DNA from 3 places in the Sphingobium sp. SA916 genome. Region 1 is predicted to be linked to each of the others. Evidence: riboswitches for the same ligand, from Rfam matches in the RefSeq annotation. Region 1 holds a riboswitch; each other region holds the start of a gene.
The links. A riboswitch is a leader RNA that binds a small molecule or an ion and turns the genes downstream of it on or off. The one in region 1 is predicted to bind cobalamin.
Positions count from the first base shown of each region.

Region 1 (7,013 bases):
GCCTATGTCGAGGCGGCGCGGGGCATCGCAGCGCAGCTTGACGGCGCTGCGCACAAGGGCACAGCGCAGCTTGACGGCGCTGCGCACCAAGGCACGGCGCAGCGCAAGGGCACGGCGCGGGTGAACGCCGCGCCGCGCCATTAGGCTATTTTCAGAAGCGCGCACGCACGCCGCCGAAGGCCGACCGGCCGTAGGTGCCATAGCCATGGACCGTGGCGTATTTCTCATCGGTCAGATTGTCGATGCGGCCGTAGATTTCCAGATTTTCCCGGATCGGGAAGGATGCCCGCACGTCCGTCACGGCATAGCCGTCCAGCCGGATCGCGTTGGTCGCATCGTTGAAGCTGTCGCCTACCATCGTCACGGTCGCGCCGGTCGACAGGCCGAAGGGCCAGACATAGTCCGCCGAAACGCTGACCGCATCGGCGGCGCGGCGCGGGAGCCGGGCGTCGGTATTGCGGTCGCGCGCATCGACATAGCTGTAGGCGGCGGTGACGGTCAGCGCATCGACAGGCTTCAGGGCCAGCATCGCCTCCACCCCCTTGGCGCGGGTGCGGTCGAGATTATTGTAACCGCCGTAAAGACCGATCGAATAATCATAGTTGATCTGGTCTTTGGTGTCGCGGCGGAAAGCCGTGACGGAGAGGATCGCCCGGTCGCCGTCCAGCCTTTGGTCGAAGCCGATGTCGTAGCTTTTCGACCGCTCCGGGCGCAGGCCCGCATTGCCGACGTCGGCGCCGTAAAGCTGGTAGAGCGAGGGGGCCTTGAACCCCTCCCCATAGCTCATGCGGATGTTGGTCGCGCCGGCGTTGGGCGTGTAGTTCGCATTGGCGCCGAAGGTGGTCGCGCCGCCGAACTGGCTGTGATCGTCATGCCGCGCGCCGGCGGTCAGCGACAGGCCGGCGACCGGCTTCACGATGGCCAGCGCATAGACGCTGTCCATATCGGCCCGGTGGCTTTCGGTCGAGCCGAAGCCGGAGAAGTCGTAGTCGGGCCGTTCATGTTCATAGCCGAAGACCAGCTTCGCCTGATCGACCGGCTGATAGACGCCCTCATATTCGAAGCGCAGATTGGTGCCCGAATAGCCATAAGGGCCGAATGCGGATGTATAGTCGCGGTCCATGCGGAACCAGGTCACGGCCGCCCGGTTGGTGAGCCTGCCGTCGAACAGCGACAGGTTCAGACCGGCATAGCCGACATATTGATCGGATTTCGAGCTGTCGGCGGTGCTGTCCACCACGCCGTTGTCGGTATCCAGATCGGCATGGATATAATAGCCGCGCAGGTCGAGGCTGAGCGTATCGGTAAAGGCCAGCTTGAGCTTGGCATTGGCGGCGATATTCTCATACCCGTCCTTTTCCGTGCCGCTGGCGGCGGAGGAAATGCCGTCGGTGTTGAAATAGGCGATGCCGACGCCGCCCGAAGCGATGCCGCTGCCGCCCGAAACATCCGCCTTGGCGTTCAGCGTATTGCTGTAACCGTAATCGACCGAGGCATTGCCCGCGAAACCGGCGGCAGGCGTGCCGGTCATGATGTTGACGACGCCGCCTATGGCCTGGCTGCCATAGGCGATGGAGTTGGACCCCCTCAAAATTTCGATTCGCCGGATATTGCCGGTCAGCAGATTGCCGAAGTCGTACATGTCGCCGATGCCGCTGGTGTCGTTGACCTTGACCCCGTCGATCAGCACCAGCGTCTGCGTCGTTTCCGCCCCGCGCAACGAAACCCCGGTCACGCCGCCAAGGCTGCCGCTGCGGTTGAAGCGCACCCCCGGCGTGGTGGCCAGCAGGTCGACGACGCTGACGCTCTGGCGGGTGCGGATGGTGTCGGCGTCGATGACGGTGACTGCCTGGCCGACCTCGTCGCGCGGCTGTTCGATGCCCAGCGCGGTGACGATGATCTCATCCTCCGCCAGGGCGGGAGCGGCCGCGAGCAAGGCGGCGATGGAAATGGAAATCCTCAACATGGCTATATTCCCCCTGAGCGCCGGTGCAACATGGCTCAGGGCGTCCGCTCGCGCGGCCGGACGGGGGAAATGGCCGGCGCCCGTGCCCTCCCCCCGCACCGATGCGGCCCTGCGCCGCTTCGTCGCTCAGACGGAGAACACCGTGCCATGGCCATACCCTGGACCAAGGCAAGAGCGACCATGCGCCGGCAGGTCTCCTGGCTCGCGGGTCAATGCGGCGATGCACGCCTTCCCGGACTTGCGTCCAGTGGCCGGCCCCTGGGCCGAAGTGCATCGCGCTCACCGCTTACAGTTGCAGGGACAGCCGCGGAATAGGACGGTTTCCCGTCCGCACCGCATTCCCGTTTTCAGCCCCCTTCGGGGCACCGGCGCGATCTTCTTTTTGCGCGCGAAGGCATTGCCCCGCCCGCGTCCCGCGCCATAAGGGAAAGCGGCGGCCATGCCAAGAGGCAGCCATGGAAGGAGATTGCATGCCGTTCGCCATCAGCCCCGCCGATGTCGAGGATGCGGCGCGGGTCATCGCCCCTGCCGCCATCCGCACGCCGCTGCTGGAAAATGCGGCGCTCAACGCCCGCTGCGGCCGGCGCGTGCTGGTGAAGTTCGAAGGCGCGCAGCACAGCGGATCGTTCAAGTTCCGCGGCGCCTACAACCGGCTGGCCCGCCTGGACGCGGCGGAGCGGAAGGCGGGGGTCGTCGCCTGGTCTTCGGGCAATCATGCGCAGGGCGTGGCCCTTGCGGCGCGGTTGCTGGGCATGGCGGCGACGATCGTGATGCCGGCCGACGCGCCCGCGATCAAGACGGCGAATACGCGGGCGCTGGGCGCCGATGTCGTGCCCTATGACCGCTTCACCCAAAGCCGGGAGGAAATCGCCATGAGGCTGGTGAACGAACGGGGCGCGGTGCTGGTGCCGTCCTTCGACGATCCCTTCATCATGGCCGGCCAGGGGACGATCGGGCTGGAGATCATGGAACAGGCCGCCGAAGCAGGGGCGGAGATCGGCCAGATCCTCGTCAATTGCGGCGGCGGCGGCATGGTGTCGGGAATCGCGACCGCCGTGAAGGCGCGCCAGCCCGGCGTCGCGATCCTGGCGGTGGAGCCGGAAGCGTTCGACGATACGGCGCGCTCGCTGGCGAGCGGCGTGCGGGAAAGCGTATCGCCCGATGCGCGGTCGATCTGCGACGCCCTGCTGTCTCCCGCGCCGGGGGCGCTGACCTTTCCCATCAACCGGGCCTATCTGGCGGGCGGCCTCGCGGTGAGCGACGATCAGGTGCGCGACGCGATGCGCTTTGCCTTTTCGGCGCTCAAGCTGGTGGTGGAGCCGGGCGGGGCCGCGTCGCTGGCGGCGATGCTGGCCGGGCTGGCTCCGGATGCCGAGGGGGCGAGCGTCGTGGTGATCTCCGGCAGCAATGTCGATCCCGACAGCTATGCCCGGATCATCGCGGGCGGCGCATGATGCGGCTGATGGGGGCGGTTCTGGCCGGCGGGCGGTCCAGCCGGTTCGGCAGCGACAAGGCGCGGGCGATGCTGGACGGGCGCAGCCTGCTGGAGCATGCGGTGGCGGCGCTGGGGCGGCAGGTCGAAACCGTGGCGGTCTGCGGCCGGCAGGTGGAGGGGATGATCGGGCTGGCGGATCGCCCGGCTGCGGACATGGGGCCGCTGGGGGGCCTGAACGCGGCGCTGCATCATGCGCGGGCGCTGGGTTATGACGCGGTGCTGACGACCGGATGCGACGTGCCCGCCTATCCGGACGGGCTGGCGGAGGCGTTGATCGGACAGGGAGCCGCCATCCTCAAGGGGCAGCAGCTGATCGGCTTCTGGCCTGCTTCCCTGGCTGGCGAGTTGGACGCGCATCTGGCGGAGGAGAATAACCGGTCGATCCGTGGCTGGCTGGAGCGGGTGGACGCGCGGATCGTGGAGCGGCCGGAGTTCGTGCTGCCCAACATCAACCGGCCGGAGGATCTGGAGGATCTGGCAAGGAGCGGTCGATAGGATAACAGGCTCCCGGGAAGGCGCTCGGACGAGACAAGTCGCTCGCGAGAGCGCGGTCCGCTATGATGACCCGGTCAGCGCGACGCTCGCCATGCTCTCCACCGGCGCATGCGTCCCGGCCACCGCCTCCCCGATCAGCAGCAGGGTCGGGTCGTCGTCGCTGATCGTCCGCACCAGAAAGGCGAGCGCCGACAGCTTGCCGCGGATCAGGCGTTCATTGGGCAGGGAGACGTTGACCGCCACCATCACCGGCGTTTCGGGATCGCGTCCGGCGGCGATCAGGCAGCGGCCGATCTCGCCCGCCGCCGCGCGGCCCATATAGATGCCGAGCGTGCCGCCCGGACGGGCCAGCGCTTCCCAGTCGAGCCGCAGCGGCTCGCCCGCCTTCAGATGCGCCGTCACCAGCGTCAGTCCCCGCGCCACCCCGCGCAGGGTGAGCGAGGCATGCCCGCTCGCCGCCGCCGCGCTGGCCGTGGTGACGCCGGGGCAGATGCGCACGGCAACGCTCGCCTCCGCCAGATGGGCCATCTCCTCCGCCGAGCGGCCGAAGACCGAGGGGTCGCCGCCCTTGAGGCGGACGACGCGGCGACCCGCCCTGGCGGCCGCGAGCAGCAGGTCGTTGATGCTGCCCTGCGCCTTCGAATGGCGGCCCGAACGCTTGCCGACGCTGACCCGCTCGACGCCTGAGGGGATGAGGTCGATCACGCCCGGCCCGACCAGCGCGTCGTGGAAGACGACATCCGCCGCCGCGATCAGCCTTTCGGCCTTGCGGGTGAGCAGGTCCGGATCGCCCGGCCCCGCGCCGACCAGCCAGACCTGTCCGGGGGCGATAAGATCATTCGGCTGCATGAAGCGTCTCCTGCATGTTTTGGGCAAGGATGTTGGCGAGCGCGGGCCGGCACGATCCGCAATTGGCGCCCGCGCCCAGCGCCCTGCCGATGGCGGGCACATCGACCAGTTGCCGTTCGCGGATCGCGGCGACGATCTGGTTGAGGCCGATGTCGAAGCAGACGCAGACGGTCGCGCCCTTGTCTCCAGCCGCGCCCGGTCCCCGCGCCGCGAGGACGGAGCCGCCCACCCCCTCTGCCTGCAACTGGCCGATCAGCCAGTCGCGCGAGGGCAGCAGGCCGCTGCGCGTCACGAACAGCACGCCGTTCAGCCTGCCTTCGCCGATGGTCGCGATGCGGCGCGTGCCGCGCGATGCGTCCATCGCCTCGACGCGGTCGCCCTTCGGAAGAAAGGCGTCGAGGCGGGCGGGGTCGCCATTGCCGGCGATTTCGTAGAGCGCGCCGCCCGGCACGGCGATCCGGGTGGACCAGAGGCAGGGCAGCTTCACCGGCTGCCCGATCCCTTCCCGATCGCGCAGGATGAGGAAACCGCTCCACTCGGTCGCGACCTTCCCGACGCTGGCCGGGGTGGATTTGAAGCCGGGCTGGCCCGAATGGGGATCGACCAGCGGACGCGGGAGCAGGCCGGTGCGCCCGCCGCTGGACGTCTGGTCCGTCCAGTGGATCGGGGTGAAGATTTCGCCGCGCCGCTGGCCTTCGTTCAGGCTGACGCGGAAGATGCTGTTGCCCTGCGCCGTCTCGACGCGGGCGAGGTCGCGGTCGGCAATCCCCAGCGCCGCCGCGTCCCGCGGGTGGATTTCCACCAGCGGCTCTTCGCGATGGCGGGCGAGTTTAGGGGACAGGCCGGTGCGGCTCATCGTGTGCCACTGGTCGCGATAACGGCCGGTGTTGAGCGTCATCGGCCACTGTTTCAGCGGCTCCTGCATGTCCATCTGCTTCGTCAGGACCAGCCGCGCCCGGCCGTCCGGCGTCGGGAAGCGGCCGTCGGCAAAGGGCGTGCCGCCCCAGCGGAACGGCTCCATGGCGTCATAGGCATCATTGCCGATGGCGGCCCAGGCGCGCAGGTTCAGCACCCGCTGCCCATCATTGCCATAAGCGGTGAGCCGCGCATGTTCGCGCCAGATGTCGGCGGGCCGATCATAGGCGAAGGCATTGCGCCACCCCATGCGGCGCGCGACCTCCTTGACGATCCACCAGTCCGGCTTCGCCTCTCCGGGCAGCGGCAGGAAGGGGCGCTGGCGGCTGATCGTGCGGTCCGAATTGGTGACGGTGCCGTCCTTTTCCCCCCAGCCGGCGGCAGGCAGGCGGACATGGGCATGCGCGCCCGTATCGGTGTCGGCCATGATGTCCGACATGACGACGAAGGGACAGGCGGCCAGCGCGTCCCTGACCCGGTTCGCGTCGGGCATGGAGACGGCGGGGTTGGTCGCCATGATCCAGAGCGCCTTGATCCGGCCTTCGTTGATGGCGCGGAACAGGTCGACGGCTTTCAGGCCCGGCTTGGTGGCCATGGCGGGGGCGGCCCAGAAGCGGCCCACCCGCTCTACATTTTCCGGCGCGAAATCCATATGGGCGGCAAGGCTGGAGGCAAGGCCGCCGACTTCCCGCCCGCCCATGGCGTTGGGCTGGCCGGTGATCGAGAAGGGCGCCGCGCCCGGCTTGCCGATGCGGCCGGTGGCGAGGTGGACGTTGATGATCGCGTTCACCTGATCGGTGCCGCGGATCGACTGGTTGATGCCCTGGCTGAACAGCGTCACCGTGCGCGGCGTGGCGGCGAACAGCGTGTAGAACTGCTCCAGCAGCGCGGGCGCGACGTCGCAGGTCTTCGCGGTCGTCCAGAGATCGTGCCCGGTGCGGACATGTTCCCAGAAACCCTCGGGCGCGCTGACATGATCGGCGAGGAAGGCCGGATCGGTGAGCCCCTGCTGCGCTATCCAGGCCAGCAGGCCGTTCATCAGGGCAACGTCGGTGCCGGGCTTCACCGGCAGATACAGATCGGCCCCTTCGCAGGTTTCGGTGCGGCGCGGGTCGATGACGACCAGTTTCGTGCCGCGCGCGGCGCGGGCCGCCTGTATGCGCTGATAGACGATGGGGTGGCACCAGGCGGTGTTGGAACCCACCAGCACGATCAGGTCCGCCTGCTCCAGATCGTCATAGCTGGCGGGCACGACATCCTCGCCGAAGGCCCGGTTGTGTCCGGCGACGGCGC
Region 1 is NZ_LXYF01000107.1:60,962-67,974, forward strand. Features, by position in the region: gene A8G00_RS24245 (ABC transporter substrate-binding protein) at 1-144, shown strand, start outside; gene A8G00_RS24250 (TonB-dependent siderophore receptor) at 152-1,966, opposite strand; cobalamin riboswitch at 2,136-2,351, opposite strand; gene A8G00_RS24255 (threonine/serine dehydratase) at 2,437-3,420, shown strand; gene A8G00_RS24260 (molybdenum cofactor guanylyltransferase) at 3,420-3,956, shown strand; gene cobA (uroporphyrinogen-III C-methyltransferase) at 4,017-4,805, opposite strand; gene A8G00_RS24270 (nitrate reductase) at 4,792-7,013, opposite strand, start outside.

Region 2 (7,013 bases), on a different contig from region 1:
TCGGTGGGCGCATCATCCGTTCCGTAGCCTGCTTCCGCCAGGGCCTTCAGAATGGCGGCGGCACTGGCGGGCGTATCGAGGCCGACGCCATTGCCGATGCGGCCATCCCTGTTGGGATAGTTGGCGAGGATGAGCGCGACGCGACGTTCCTCCACTCGCGTTCTACGAAGTTTAGCCCAATTTGCAGTAAGTTGGGATACGAAGCTGACACGATCTTCCAGTATCTGGGGCACGACGATGCTGCATTCCGTGCGGGCATCGAACCGTGCCGCAGCCTTGAAGGCGACCGCGCGGATGAAGAGGCGGCCGTCCACCTCCGGCAGCGCGACATGCATGGCGAGGTCGCGGGGGCCAAGCCCGCGGGCACTCGACTCCCAGGCGCTCTGTTCGGCGCTGGCGAAGATCGTCTGGAGGATCGCGCAATCCGCCTGTTCGAGGATGGAGGGCGTGCGCGGCTCGCCCGGCGCGCTGGCGGCAAAGGCGGTGGCGTTGAGGATGACGTCCGGCGGCGCCTCCGCCATCAGCCCTTGCAGGAAGTCCCGGGCGAAAGGTTCGCGCAAGGCGCGCACATGGACAGGAAGGACGTTGAGGCCCGCCGTCTCCAATCCCGCGACCATGCGGTCCACGGCGTCCAGCGTGCCCGCGATCAGCAGCGCGCGGTAGAAGAGGAAGAGGGCCGTCGGCTGCCCTGCCTTCCATCCGCTCCTGACCTGATCCAGCGTGGGTCGATCGACGCCGGGCAAATAGAGGCCGGCGTCGGCCACCGGAACGGGCGCATCGGGAACGCCCGCGTCGAAGCCGGCAAGGCGGGCGGCGTTGCGCAGGAAGGCGATGGCGTTGGCAATGCCGCCCTGCCGCAGATAGTCGCGCAGGAGATCGCAGCTCTCCGCCACGACGGTCGATGCGGCGCGCAACGCGGGGTCATCCTCTCGCCCATCGGCGATCGCCGCAAAGGCTATGCCCTTTTTCCGGGCGATATTTGCAATCTCATCAATGCCATAGGGCCAATAGCTCTTGCCGCCCAGCAGGATGACGCAGACGAATTTGGCGTGGGCGACGACCTTTTCGACATACAGATCGACGGAATAGGGGTGCTTGAGCTGGAGGAGATTGGCCAGCCGGATTTCGGGCGCCGCCCTGCCCAGTTCCTGCCCCAGAACATGGGCTGCGCTCGCGAAACAGGCAAGTTCGCTGTCCGCCACGGTCAGCAGCACGATGTCGCCCGGCGACTGGCCGAGGTCGATGGCTTCGTCGCCGTTGGAGACGGTGCCGGGCGTGGCGGTCAGCAGATGCATCAGGCAGCGGCCATCTGCGCGCCGAGCGCGGCCTCTATGGCGGCGCGGTCCATGCCGCTCTGGCCGATCACCACCAGGCGGGAGCGGCGCGGTTCGTCGGCCTGCCAGTGCCGGTCATAATGATGCTGGATGCGGGGGCCGACGGCTTGCAGCACGAGGCGGGCGAGGCGCCCTTCTATGGCGAGGAAGCCCTTCACCCGCAGGATGTCATGCACGGCGATGCTCTCCGCCAGCGCCGCCAACAGCGGCTCCGGACCGGAAAGTTCGCCCAGGTCGACGATGAAGCTCTCGAAATCGTCATGGTCGTGATCCTCCCCATCGTCATGGTGCGAGGGGCGGGCATCGATCCCGTCCTCCACCCCGGCGCCGAGGCCGAGCAATATGGCCGGTTCGATCTCTCCCCTCGCCGTGCGGAGGATGCGGACGCCGGGGCGGATTTCCTGGGCCAGTTCCCGCTCCAGCACGGCCAGCCGGTCCACGGCGACCAGATCGGTCTTGTTGAGCAGGACAAGGTCGGCGCAGGCAAGCTGGTCCTCGAACAGTTCCTCGATGGGGCTGTCATGATCCAGCGTCGGGTCGGCCGCGCGGGCGGCGGCGAGCGCCGCCTCGTCATGGGCGAAGCGACCCGCCGCCAGCGCGTCGGCGTCGATCAGGGCGATCACTCCGTCGACCGTGGCGCGCGTGCGGATGTCGGGCCATTGGAAGGCCTTCACCAGCGGCTTGGGCAGGGCAAGGCCGCTGGTCTCGATGATGATGTGATCGGGCGGGGTGGGCCGGTCGAGCAGCTTTTGCATGGTCGGCAGGAAATCGTCGGCCACGGTGCAGCAGATGCAGCCATTGGCCAGTTCGATGATGTCCTCGTCCGGGCAGGCTTCGTCGCCGCAGCCCCGCACCAGCGCGCCGTCGACGCCGACGTCCCCGAATTCGTTGATGATGAGGGCGAGACGGCGGCCGCCCGCATGTTCGATGAGGTGACGGATCAGCGTGGTCTTGCCGGCGCCGAGAAAGCCGGTGATGACGGTGGCGGGAACCTTTTTCATGCGGGATTTCCTTGCGGTTGGTGGCTGGGGATGGGAGCGACTTCGATCTCGTCGAAGCCTTTCCAGCGATAGATGGCCCAGCTCAGCAGCCAGCAGGCGGCGAACAGGCCGATGATGATGAAGCCGAGGCTGTTGAAATGCTCGCCAAGGTCGGCGGCAAGGGTCCATACGCCGCCGCTGAGGCCGAGCTTGTCGCCCAGCAGGGCCGCTGCCTCGATCCCGCCGATGAGCAGCGCGACCAGCGCCGACACCAGCGTGATGGTGATATTGTAGTAGAGCTTGCGGATCGGCTTCACGAACGCCCACTGATAGGCGCCCATCATCAGGGCACCGTCCGCCGTGTCGATCAGCGCCATGCCCGCCGCGAAGAGCAGGGGAAAGATGAGGACGGTCGCAACCGAAAGGCCGCTGGCGGCCTGACCGGCGGACAGGCCCAGAATGGCGACTTCGGTTGCGGTATCGAAGCCCAGGCCGAAGAGGAAGCCGAGCGGAGCCATGTGCCAGCTTCGCGTCACCAGCCGGAAAAGCGGGCGGAAGAGGCGTGCGAGCAAACCCCGGTTGCCGAGCAATATGTCCATATCTTCATCGACATAGGCTCCACCCTTTCGAACATGGTTGAATGTCCTGAGAACTGATCGGAGGATGATCAGGTTCATCGCCGCGATGGCGAAGAGGAAGGTCGCCGACACCATTGTCGCGATGGTGCCGCCGATGGCTCCCGCCGCTTCCACCCGGCTCAGCGCATTGGCGGCGACAGCGATGGCGACGGCGGCGATCAGGACGATGCCGCTATGGCCGATGGCGAACCAGAAGCCGACGGTCAGGGGCCGCTGGCCGTCCTGCATCAGCTTGCGGGTCACATTGTCGATGGCGGCGATATGATCGGCGTCCACGGCATGGCGGAGGCCCAGGCTCCAGGCCAGCAACGCCGTGCCCAGCATGACCGGATCGCCCGCGAAGATCGTGAAGGCCGCGATCCACGCCGTCAGATTGGCGGCGATGAGCCCGGCGAACATGCCGGTCGCGCGGCGGCGAAGACGGCTGGCCGGCGCCCCGGGCGATTCCGGCTCATGGGTCGATATGCTCATAGGGTCGGTACCCCGTCGGCGTCTGCGAAACCGGACGGGAGCCGCCTTCATGCCGGACGGACGCTCTTGCGCCCGGCATGCGGACAGCAGCTCCCGCTGCGTAAGCGTCGCTCAGACGGAGGACCGTGCCGTGGCCATCCCCTGGACCAAGGCAAGAGCGACCAGACGCAGGCAGGTTTCCTGGCTCGCGGGTCATAGCTTGGCGCATGGCCTTCCCAGGCCTCGCATGATTTAGCGTCCGGCCCAGTGGCTGATCCTCCGGCGCTTCCGGGGGATCGCTATGCGTCTCGCTCGCCGCTTACAGTTGCAGGGACAGCCGCGGATTCATCACCGCATTCCCTATTAAGCCCCTTGGGAGGGCACCGGCGCGATCATGAAGGTCGGTCGAAACCACCCTTCGGCGGCCATGCATAGAGGCTGGAACGGGGAATGGGAAGAGGAGGCTTGAGCAGAAGATGTTTCCTCAATTAACTCCTACAAATGACGTTCTTCCAGCAGGGTCTTCAGAAAGGCCCGGCCGGTCGGTGACAGATCCTCATGATGGATCAGCCAGAGCGCGCTCATGACCGGCACGTCGAACGGGCGGTTGATCACATTGTCGACATGCAGCCGCGCCATCGACCCGGCAATCACCGTAGGGCCGAAGCCGGCCGCGACAAGGCCCAGCAGGGTCGCGAGGCTGCGGGCTTCATGCGAGATTTTCGGGACGAACCCTGCTTCCGCGCACAGGGCCTGGAAATGCTCCGTGAACCCCGTCCCATTGGGCGCGCCGTAGAGCACCAGCGGCTCGTCGGAAAGGTCTGCGATGCGCGGCGGGGCAGGGCGCAGCGCCAGCGGATGATCGGCGCGCAGGGCCAGCACCATCTCTTCCTTGAGCAGGCATCGGGACAGCATGCCTCCGGGCAGCGCCGGCGCCTCGAAATTACGCACGATGCCAAGGTCGAGCTGACGGCTCGCCACGCTCTCCACCTGCTCGTCGCGCCCTTGTTCGCGCAGGATCAGTTCGACATCGGGATAGGTCTGGCGGAAGCGGTAGAGTGCCCGCGCCACCGGAGGCACGAAGGGGCCGGAAGTGGTGAAGCCCAGCCCCAGCCGCCCGATCTCCGCCCTTTGGGCCATGCGCGCGATCTGTGCGGCGCGGTCCGCCTGGGCAAGGGTTCGGCGCGCTTCAGGCTCGAACAGCCGGCCGGCCTCCGTCAATCGCACCCTGCGGCTGGTGCGGTCGAACAGGCGGACGCCCAGTTCCTCCTCCAGAGCACGGATCTGCTGGCTGAGCGGCGGCTGCGATATGCCGAGGCGCAGGGCGGCGCGGCCGAAATGCATCTCCTCAGCGACGCACAGAAAATAGCGGAGATGGCGAAGGTCCATGAATCATGTCGCTCAACATATCGATCATGCCATATTATATATTAGACGCAGAATGTCCAAGGGCGCATGGGCGGCTTCGAATGTGGCGGCGTCTCCCGGCTGGCCGGCGGAGATGCGCGGGCTATGCCCCCTCATTGCCGCAGCACTCCGCCATGGCCGGGGATGCCGTCGCATTCTAGGATGTGTGGAAATTCGCCTCGCCCCGAACGAAGCCCCCACGCGTCCTGGAGCATTTCCGCGCTGGCCGCCTTTCTGGCGACGGTCGGAAATGCAGCAAACGATATGCGCATTTCCTGGCGCGCTTCGTCTCTGGTATCAGGCGGCGAAAATATCTGGAGAGGTTGTATCGTCATGTGCGGCGGGGATCATCCGGCGGCGCATCCGTGGAGTCGTGAATGATCGGTATCGTCAAGGTTGCCCTGCATCGTCCGCTCACCTTCATCGTGATGGCGATCCTGATCGCGATCGCGGGGGTGCTGGCGGCGGCGCGAACGCCGGTCGACATCTTTCCCAATATCCGCATTCCCGTGGTGGCGGTCGCCTGGCAATATGCGGGCCTGTCGCCGGAGGACATGGCCAACCGCATCGTCAATCCCTATGAGCGCGTGCTGACCACCACGGTCAACGACATCGAACATATCGAGAGCCAGTCGCTTCAGGGCATCGGCATCATCAAAATCTATTTCCAGCCGGGCGCCGACATCCGCACCGCGACCGCGCAGGTGACGTCGGTGTCGCAGACCGTGTTGCGCCAGATGCCGCCGGGGATCACGCCGCCGCTTGTCCTGAATTACAGCGCGTCGACCGTGCCGATCCTCCAGCTCGCCCTGTCGGGCAAGGGGCTGTCGGAACAGCAGCTGTTCGACATGGGGATGAACCAGGTCCGCCCGCCGCTGATCACGGTCCCCGGCCTTGCCATGCCTTTCCCCTCGGGCGGCAAGCAGCGGCAGGTGCAGATCGACCTCAATCCGCTGGCGCTTCAGTCCAAGGGGCTGTCGGCGCAGGATGTGGGTGCGGCGATCGCCGCGCAGAACCAGATCAATCCGGCCGGTTTCGTCAAGATCGGGGAAACCCAGTATAGCGTGAAGCTGAACAATGCGCCGTCCTCCATAGAGGCGCTGAACGACCTGCCCGTCAAGGTGGTCAACGGCGCGACCATCACGATGCGCGATGTCGCGCATGTCCGCGACGGCAGCGGGCCGCAGCAGAATATCGTGCATGTCGAGGGCAGCCGGTCCGTGCTGCTGACCATCCTCAAGAACGGCGCCACCTCCACCCTGGCGATCGTGGACGGCGTCAAGGAAAAGCTGCCCCAGATCGCGGCGGGCCTGCCGGACAGCCTGAAGATATTGCCCATCGGGGACCAGTCGCTGTTCGTGAAGGCGGCGGTGGAAGGCGTCATTCACGAAGGGGCCATCGCGGCGGCGCTGACCTCCCTGATGATCCTGCTGTTCCTGGGCTCCTGGCGCTCGACGGTGATCATCGCGCTGTCGATCCCGCTTGCGATCCTGGCGGCGGTCGCGGCGCTTGCAGCCTTCGGCCAGACGCTGAACGTCATGACGCTGGGCGGGCTGGCGCTGGCGGTCGGCATATTGGTCGACGACGCCACCGTGACCATAGAGAATATCAACTGGCATCTGGAGCAGGGCAAGGGCGTGATCGAGGCGATACTGGACGGCGCGGCGCAGATCGTGACGCCCGCCTTCGTGTCGCTGCTGTGCATCTGCATCGTGTTCGTGCCGATGTTCTTCCTGCCGGGGGTCGCCGGATTCCTGTTCGTGCCGATGGCGCTTTCCGTCGTGTTCGCGATGATCGCATCCTTCATCCTGTCGCGGACGCTGGTGCCGACCATGGCCATGTATCTGCTGCGGCCCCATGTCGAACAGGGCGACGCGCATGTGGCCGGGGCGCCTGCCTCGCGCAATCCGCTGGTACGCTTCCAGCGTGGGTTCGAACGGCGCTTCGAAAGGATAAGGCGCGGCTATGTCGGGCTGCTGCACCGGGCGCTGAATGCGCGCAAGCCCTTCCTGCTCGGCTTCATGGCCGTCGTTCTGCTGTCCTTCGGGCTGTTGCCGATGCTGGGCAGCAACTTCTTCCCCTCGGTCGATTCAGGGCAGATCGCGATGCATGTGCGCGTGCCGGTGGGCGCCCGGATCGAAGACAGCGCCGCCCGCTTCGACCGCATCGCGCGGGTAGTCCGCTCACTGATCCCGGCGGAGGAA
Region 2 is NZ_LXYF01000085.1:97,037-104,049, forward strand. Features, by position in the region: gene cobN (cobaltochelatase subunit CobN) at 1-1,295, opposite strand, end outside; gene cobW (cobalamin biosynthesis protein CobW) at 1,295-2,335, opposite strand; gene A8G00_RS22530 (HoxN/HupN/NixA family nickel/cobalt transporter) at 2,332-3,423, opposite strand; cobalamin riboswitch at 3,576-3,805, opposite strand; gene A8G00_RS22535 (LysR substrate-binding domain-containing protein) at 3,898-4,791, opposite strand; gene A8G00_RS22545 (efflux RND transporter permease subunit) at 5,187-7,013, shown strand, end outside.
Region 2: linked by a shared signal. The riboswitch ahead of A8G00_RS22530 (HoxN/HupN/NixA family nickel/cobalt transporter) and the one ahead of A8G00_RS24250 (TonB-dependent siderophore receptor) in region 1 are both predicted to bind cobalamin.

Region 3 (7,013 bases), on a different contig from region 1:
CGTCATAGTGGATCGGTCCAGCCAGCCGGATGCCGAGCGCGCCGGCCATCGCCGCCTCCGGCCATCCCGCATTGGGCGAGGCATGCTTCCGGCGATCCCGCCGCAACACGGCCCATCCGCCGCCGCCCGCAACGCACAGGATCAAGCCGGAGAGCCGCGCCGGCACCCAGTTCAACAGATCGTCGAAGCGGGCCGCCGCCCAGCCGAAGTTGGTATAGGGCGCTTCCTTGTGCCCGATCATGCTGTCGGCTGTGTTGACGGCCTTATAGGCCCATATTCCCGGCAGACCGAGCAGCAGCAGCCAGAACAGCGGCGCCACGACGCCATCGCAGAAGCTTTCGGCCAGACTTTCTATGCCGGCCCGTGCAACGCCCGCCTCATCCAGCGCGGCCGTGTCGCGGCCCACGATCCGGGTCACCGCCTGCCGCGCGGCATCCAGATTCCCGCGCGCCAGAGCGCGAACCACCGGCGCCACATGGACATAGAGGCTGTTCTGCGCCAGCGCCGGCCATGCGGCGAGCGCCAGCCATGGCCAGGCCATGGCCCCGCCCCAGCGGCGGATCGCCCATTCCAAAGCCAGACCGGCGCCCCCGCCCACGGCCAGCAACAGCAACAACAGGGCGAGTCCCGTCCAGCGGCGCAGCGGGCCGCTCCACGCCTCCCGGTTCCATCGCCGCTCCGCCGCACCGATGATCCGGGCGAAACCGCCCACCGGATGGCCGATCCGCGCATGCAGCCAGCCCGGCCAGCCAAGCGCCGCATCCAGCATCAGCGCCGCCAGGGCCACCGGCTCACCCATCGGCCAACGCCCGGTCAAGACGGGCGAGAGCCCTCGTATCGGCAGGCAGGCCGATCCGCAGCCAGCGCCGGTCCTCCTCGAAGGGGCGCGTCAGGATCGAACGCCGCGCCAGCCTGTCGAACAGGGCCCACCCATCCTCCACCTCCACCAGACGGAATAACGGGCATTCGCCCCGCGCCCCCAATCCGTGCCGCGCCAGCAAACCATCCAGTTGCGCCGCGTGCTCGCCTAGCGCCGTCACTGTCCCGTCGATCCAGTTCCGGTCGCGATAGGCCGCGCCGCCGAACGCGACCGCCGCCGCCGAAACCGGCCATTCCCCCAGCATCCGCCGCAGCTGTGCGACGACCTCTCGCGGCCCGAGCACAAAGCCCAGCCTGACACCGGCCAACCCGAAGAATTTACCGAAGGACCGCAACAGGATCAGCCGCCGCCCATCCCCCACTTCGCCCGCCAGACTGCATGAAGGCACGGCGTCGGCATAGGCTTCGTCGACGATCAGCCATCCTCCGCGCTCCTCCAGCCGGGCCAGCCATTGCAGCAGGCGGGCAGGCGGCAGGATGCGGCCGTCGGGATTGTTGGGGTTGGCGAGCAGCAGGGCGATCGCTTCGCGAGGCGGTTCTTCATCGGCGGACATCGGGGCGCCATGCGCGAAAATCTCCGCATGGGTGCGGTAGCTTGGCACGAGCCATCGTGCGGGCATGTCCAGCATCCGCCCCACCAGCCGCAATCCCGCCTCGCTGCCGGGCACGGTGCAAAGATGATCGGGATCGACCCCGAAACAGGCTGCCACCGCCGCCTCCATCGCCGCCAGATCGTGCGGATCGGGCAAATGCCGCCAGTCGATGGACAGATGATCGGACCCCGGCCAAGCCAGGGGGCTGATCCCGGTCGAGAGGTCGATCCAGTCCTGCCCGCCATAAGCGCCCCGCGCTTCGGCCAGGCGGCCGCCATGCCAGGTGAAGCCGCTCATCGCGCCACCGCCATCGCCAGCAGCAGGGCGCTCTCCAGCAATTCGATGCCAGCGCCATGCCCATCCCCGGAGATGCCGCCGATCCGCGAGCGCAGCCAAAGACCCCAGAGCGGGATCAACGGGATCGCCGCCAAAAGGGCAGGCTCCCGATAACCCAGCGCCAGCCCCAATATCGACCAGAGGATAAACGGCTCCGCCCGCCAGCCGGCCCGGAAACGGCTGGCCAGTCCTTCATGGAGCGGCGGCAGCCAGCGCGTCCAGAATAGCGGCCCGATGCGCGCCACCATCGCCACGGCCGCCAGCATCCACGGCGGAAAGCTTTCCAGCCAGAGCCGCAACAGCACCAGCTTGGCCGCCAGTTGCAGGCCGATGGCGACAACGCCGAAGCTGCCGATATGCGGATCGGCCAGAACGGCGGACAGGCGGCTCCGGTCGCCATGCGCCGCCCCCGCCGCATCCGCTATGTCGCCCAATCCATCCAGGTGCAGCGCACCCGTCACGGCCACCCAGGCGACCAGGCCGAACAGCGCCCCCGCCCAAGGGTCGATGCGCATGCCCAGCCCGGCACCGCCCGCGACCACCAGCCCGACGGCAATGCCCGTTGCGGGCAGCCAGCGGATGGCGGCGGCGAAATCCCCCTCATCGACATCCTGCGCGGGCAACGGCAGGCGCGTCATCAATTGCAGGGCCAGCACCAGCCGCTTCATGCGATCAGGCCCGTAATCTGTCCCGACCGCCCTTCCGGCCAGACCCGCAGGCTCAGCACCGCGCCATAGGGCAGGTCCACCGCCCAGCCCTGCCGCACGTCGAAACCGCACAGCACAGCCAGCGCCGCCCGTATCGCCCCGGCATGGCAGACCACCAATGCCGGCTCGCCAAGCACGTCCAGCCCGTCCCCGATCCGGGCGCGGAGGTCGGTCCAGCTTTCGCCCCCTGGCGGCGGAAATCCGTCCGGATCGTCCCAGAAGCGCGCCAGATCCTCCGCAGGCAGGAGCGCGGGGTCCGCACCCTCCCAATCCCCGAAATTCAGTTCCCGCCAGCGCCGGTCGACGTCAAGTTCGATACCCCGCTCCGCCGCGATCACCGCGCCCGGCGCCCGCGCCCTGGCGAGGTCGGATGTCACCACCCGCGCGAAATCCAGATGCCGCGCCCGCTCGATGCAGAGGGCGATCCCCTCCGCTTCCGGCGGGGCGTCCAGATGACCGAGCAACCGTCCGGCAAGCTGCGGCGCGCCATGGCGCATCAGGTGGAGGGGAAAGGCGTTCATAGCGCACCTGCCACCGCCGCTTCGGCAAAGGTCGCCATGCCGCCATGCGCTGCCAGAGCGGAACGCACGATCTGCGCCGCGACCGCCGCGCCGCTTCCTTCGCCCAGCCGCATGTCGAGCCGCAGCAACGGCTCCAGCGCCAGAGCGGCCAGCAGGCGTTCATGCCCCGCCTCCGCCGACATATGGGCGGCCATGCAGTGCCCGACGATCGCCGGATTGTCCTTCGCCAGCGGCGCGACCGCCGCGCAGCCGATGAACCCGTCCAGCATCACCGGCACGCGCAGCATCCGCGCCGCCAGCACCGCGCCGGCCAGCGCTGCGATCTCTCGCCCGCCCAGCCGGCGCAACGTTTCGAAGGCATCGGCGCAATGCGCCCCGTGCAGGGCGAGCGCCCGCGCCACAGCTTCGGCCTTGCGCGCCAGCCCGTCGCCATCCACGCCTGTCCCACGTCCCACCCAATGGGCCGCAGCACCCCCAAAGGCCTGCGCGCAGAGCGCCGCCGCCGGCGTGCTGTTGGCAATGCCCATCTCGCCCAGCAGCAGCAGGTCCAGTCCCGGTTCCACCGCCGCCGCCCCCGCATTGATCGCGCTCAGGCAATCCGCCTCGCTCATGGCCGCCGCGACGCAGATGTCCTCCGTCGGCCGTTCCAGATCGAGCGCGACGACGGCCAGCTCCGCCCCGCAGGCCTGGGCCAGCGCATTGATCGCCGCGCCGCCATGACGGAAATTCGCCACCATCTGGGCGGTGACCTCGGCCGGGAAGGCGCTGACCCCGCGCGCGGCCACGCCATGATTGCCCGCGAAGATCGCGGCGCGGATGCGTTCCGCTCGGGGGCGTTCCCACCCCTGCCAACCCGCCATGAAAAGCGCGATCTCCTCCAGCCGCCCAAGCGAACCGGCCGGCTTCGTCAGCACCCGCTGCCGCGCCGCCGCGGATTCGGTGGCGCCTGCATCCGGGGCAGGAAGGTCGGCCAGCGCGGCGGCAAAGGCCGCGCGGTCGTTGAACCGGATCATGAACAGACGAAGCCTTCGGGCGGCGTGCGGACGATGAAATGCCCCTTCACCCCCTGGGGCCAGTCCGCATAGCGCACCACGCCCTCGTCACTTTGGGCATGGCGCAGGGCATAATCCAGGATCGCGCGCGCGGCTTCCTCATCCGGCGTGAAGTCGCCCAGCACATAGCCGATCTTGCCCGTTCCGCGCACATGTACCGTGCAATGGCGCTGACAGGCGAAGAGGCAGGGCATGTCCTGAACAGCGACGGACGCATAAGCGGGATCGCCATCGCGTACCCTGTGCAGCGCCTCTGCCAGCAAGGCGCCGCCCCGCCGTCCGGCAGCATCCTCCCGCTGTTCCGCCGAAAGGCGGCAGGTCGAACAGACGACGACCGAAGCCCCCGGCCCCACGGCCCGCAGCATCAGCGATCGCTCCGCAAATCAGTCATTCCACATCCTCCCGCCCGACGGCATGTGCCCCGACGGGAACCGGGCAAGGGAGGACGGTCCGGCACCAGGCAGGCGACAGGCCTTCCCCCGCACGGTCCAACCGGCAAGGCGATGGCTGTCGTTCAGCGAGGGAACCCCCGTTCGGCCGGCACACCCTGTCCGGTCGAAGAACGACGGCGTCAGGCAGGTCTCCTGGCTCGCGGGTCGATGCTTTCCGGCCGCCTTCTCGGACCTTCATGGTCCAATGGCGCGATGGCCGGATGGCTCGCCGCTTACAGTTGCAGGGGCAGCGCGGGCGTTCCACCCGACTTCCCTTTTCATCCCCTTGCGGGGAACCTGTCGCACCAGCGCTGATAAAGCCGCCTTCGTCCAATCGCAAGGGTGGAAAAAAACAAAGCCGCTCCAGTCCGCTCCAATGGCGCGACTTGCCCTCGGCCGGGCAATGGCAAAGCTTCTCTTCACCTGCGTGAACTGCTATTATCGGGCGATAGGGAGAGGGCCATGGCGATTCTGACGCGATGGATGGACTGGTTCTGCCGCCTGTTCGCATGCACGGCTGAAAACGACATGCGGGTCAACGACCTGATCGCGCACCTCCGTTCCGACATCACCGAACGCTGAGCGGCAGGCGCGAAGCCGCTTTCCCTTTCGGCCGCATTCACGGGAACGGGCGCGCCTCTCGCGGGTATTATGGCTATGCTGGCCAACGACCTCGGCACCACGCTCGTCCGCCTCTTTCTCGCGACCCTGCTGGGGCTCGCCCTGGGGTTCGAGCGCGAACGCAACGGCCATGATGCGGGCCTGCGCACCCACGGGCTGGTATCGCTGAGTTCGGCCATGCTGACCCTGTCCGCCCTGGAACTGGCGGAGGTCCACAAGGACAGCGATCCGATCCGCGTCGTTCAGGGCCTTGCCCAGGCCATCGGCTTTATCGCGGGCGGCCTGATCTTCGTGCGCGGCGGAGATGTGCGCAACATGACCACGGCGGCAAGCCTGTGGATGGCCGCTGCCGTCGGGATCACGGCGGGCGCCGGCCAATATGTCCTCGTGCTGGCAGGGTCGCTGATCGCGCTGCTGCTGCTTTCCCTGCTCCTCATATTCGAGAAGCATATCGGTCCGCGCGAGAGCGGATCGGACGATCCAGACGCCGATTCCATGACCATGCCCAACCGGCGCGGGTCCGCCCCGGAGCGCGAAAACTGAAAGCCGGCAAGATGCGTTGAAACGAGCGGCCGGAAATCGCCCGCCCACGGTCGGTCGCCCCTTCGCCCCTAACGGAATCGTCATTCCCGAAACCGCGCGGTCATCTGTGCGGATCGGAATAGCCGGCGCATGATCCATCGCCGCCGGGTCGGAAGGGCATAGGCAGCATCTATGGGGCATATACCTTAATCGCATCTGGCGCGTTGGGCGCGTCTTCCCGATGCTGAAACGACATGAAGTTCAATGAACTGCGAACATCATTTTCGTCGCCTGGCGAGGCGGACACGCCCGCAGGGACGAGGCAGCATCTCGAGGTCAGCATATGGACGGCGTTCGCGTAGGCAAGAGAGTGATAGGCGCACAGGCGCCCGTCATCATCGGGTGGGAAAATATAGGCCGGGTGGAAGGCGGACCGCTCAAGCAGTTCATCTTCACCTGGTTCCAGCCCACGGCGCTGTTCGCGCTCATCGCCTTCTGGTACTATGCGCCCAATTCCATCGCCAAGGCGTCCACCGCCATCGGGATCGGCATCGGTTTCAGGGTGCTGCTGCTGGCGCTCGAATGGGTCAGCCCGCGCTATGAGAGCTGGCGCCTGACCTGGAAGGAACTGGTCACCGATCTCTTCTATGTCGGGCTGGGCTACACCATCCTGGACCTTGTCGAACATTATATCGGCAGCGGTGCGGTGATCGAGGCCATCCAGCACAGTTTCGACTGGGACAAGCTGGCGTGGTTCACGGGTCTGCCGCTGCTGGTGCAGGCTTTCCTGATCTCCTTCATTTTCGACTTCGGGCAATATTGGATGCACCGGGGGATGCATAACTGGTATCCGCTCTGGCTGCCCCATTCGGTGCATCATTACATCACCCAGTTGAACATCAACAAAGGCGCGGTAGGAAATCCCGTCGAGCTTTTCCTGATCGGGCTGGGCATTGGCGGGTTCTTCGACTTCCTGCCGAGGGCCGCCCTCCTTGCCGGCACCTTCGGTCTGGCGATCGGCACCTATCAACACATCAATGTCCGCTTCAACACGCCGCGTTGGTGGCGCTTCCTGTTCAACACCACAGAACATCACAGCCTGCATCATTCGCAGGACTTCGAAGCGACCCGCAGCAATTATTCCAACACCTATATCTTCATCGATCGCATCTTCGGAACCTGCGTCGATGGCGAGGCCGAATTGCTGGGACTGGAGGGCGGACGCCGGATGTCGATCCGCGAGCAGATGACCTATCCCTTCACCGAAGGCTGGAAGACGATCAAGGAACGCTACGGCCGCCCAGCGGCGGTGCCGGCTGAATAAGGCAACTTGCTCTTGCAAAAAGGGGAT
Region 3 is NZ_LXYF01000085.1:63,213-70,225, reverse strand. Features, by position in the region: gene cbiB (adenosylcobinamide-phosphate synthase CbiB) at 1-799, opposite strand, end outside; gene A8G00_RS22395 (threonine-phosphate decarboxylase) at 792-1,769, opposite strand; gene A8G00_RS22390 (adenosylcobinamide-GDP ribazoletransferase) at 1,766-2,476, opposite strand; gene A8G00_RS22385 (histidine phosphatase family protein) at 2,473-3,036, opposite strand; gene cobT (nicotinate-nucleotide--dimethylbenzimidazole phosphoribosyltransferase) at 3,033-4,049, opposite strand; gene A8G00_RS22375 (DUF1636 domain-containing protein) at 4,046-4,453, opposite strand; cobalamin riboswitch at 4,645-4,835, opposite strand; gene A8G00_RS22370 (MgtC/SapB family protein) at 5,171-5,683, shown strand; gene A8G00_RS22365 (sterol desaturase family protein) at 6,006-6,986, shown strand.
Region 3: linked by a shared signal. The riboswitch ahead of A8G00_RS22375 (DUF1636 domain-containing protein) and the one ahead of A8G00_RS24250 (TonB-dependent siderophore receptor) in region 1 are both predicted to bind cobalamin.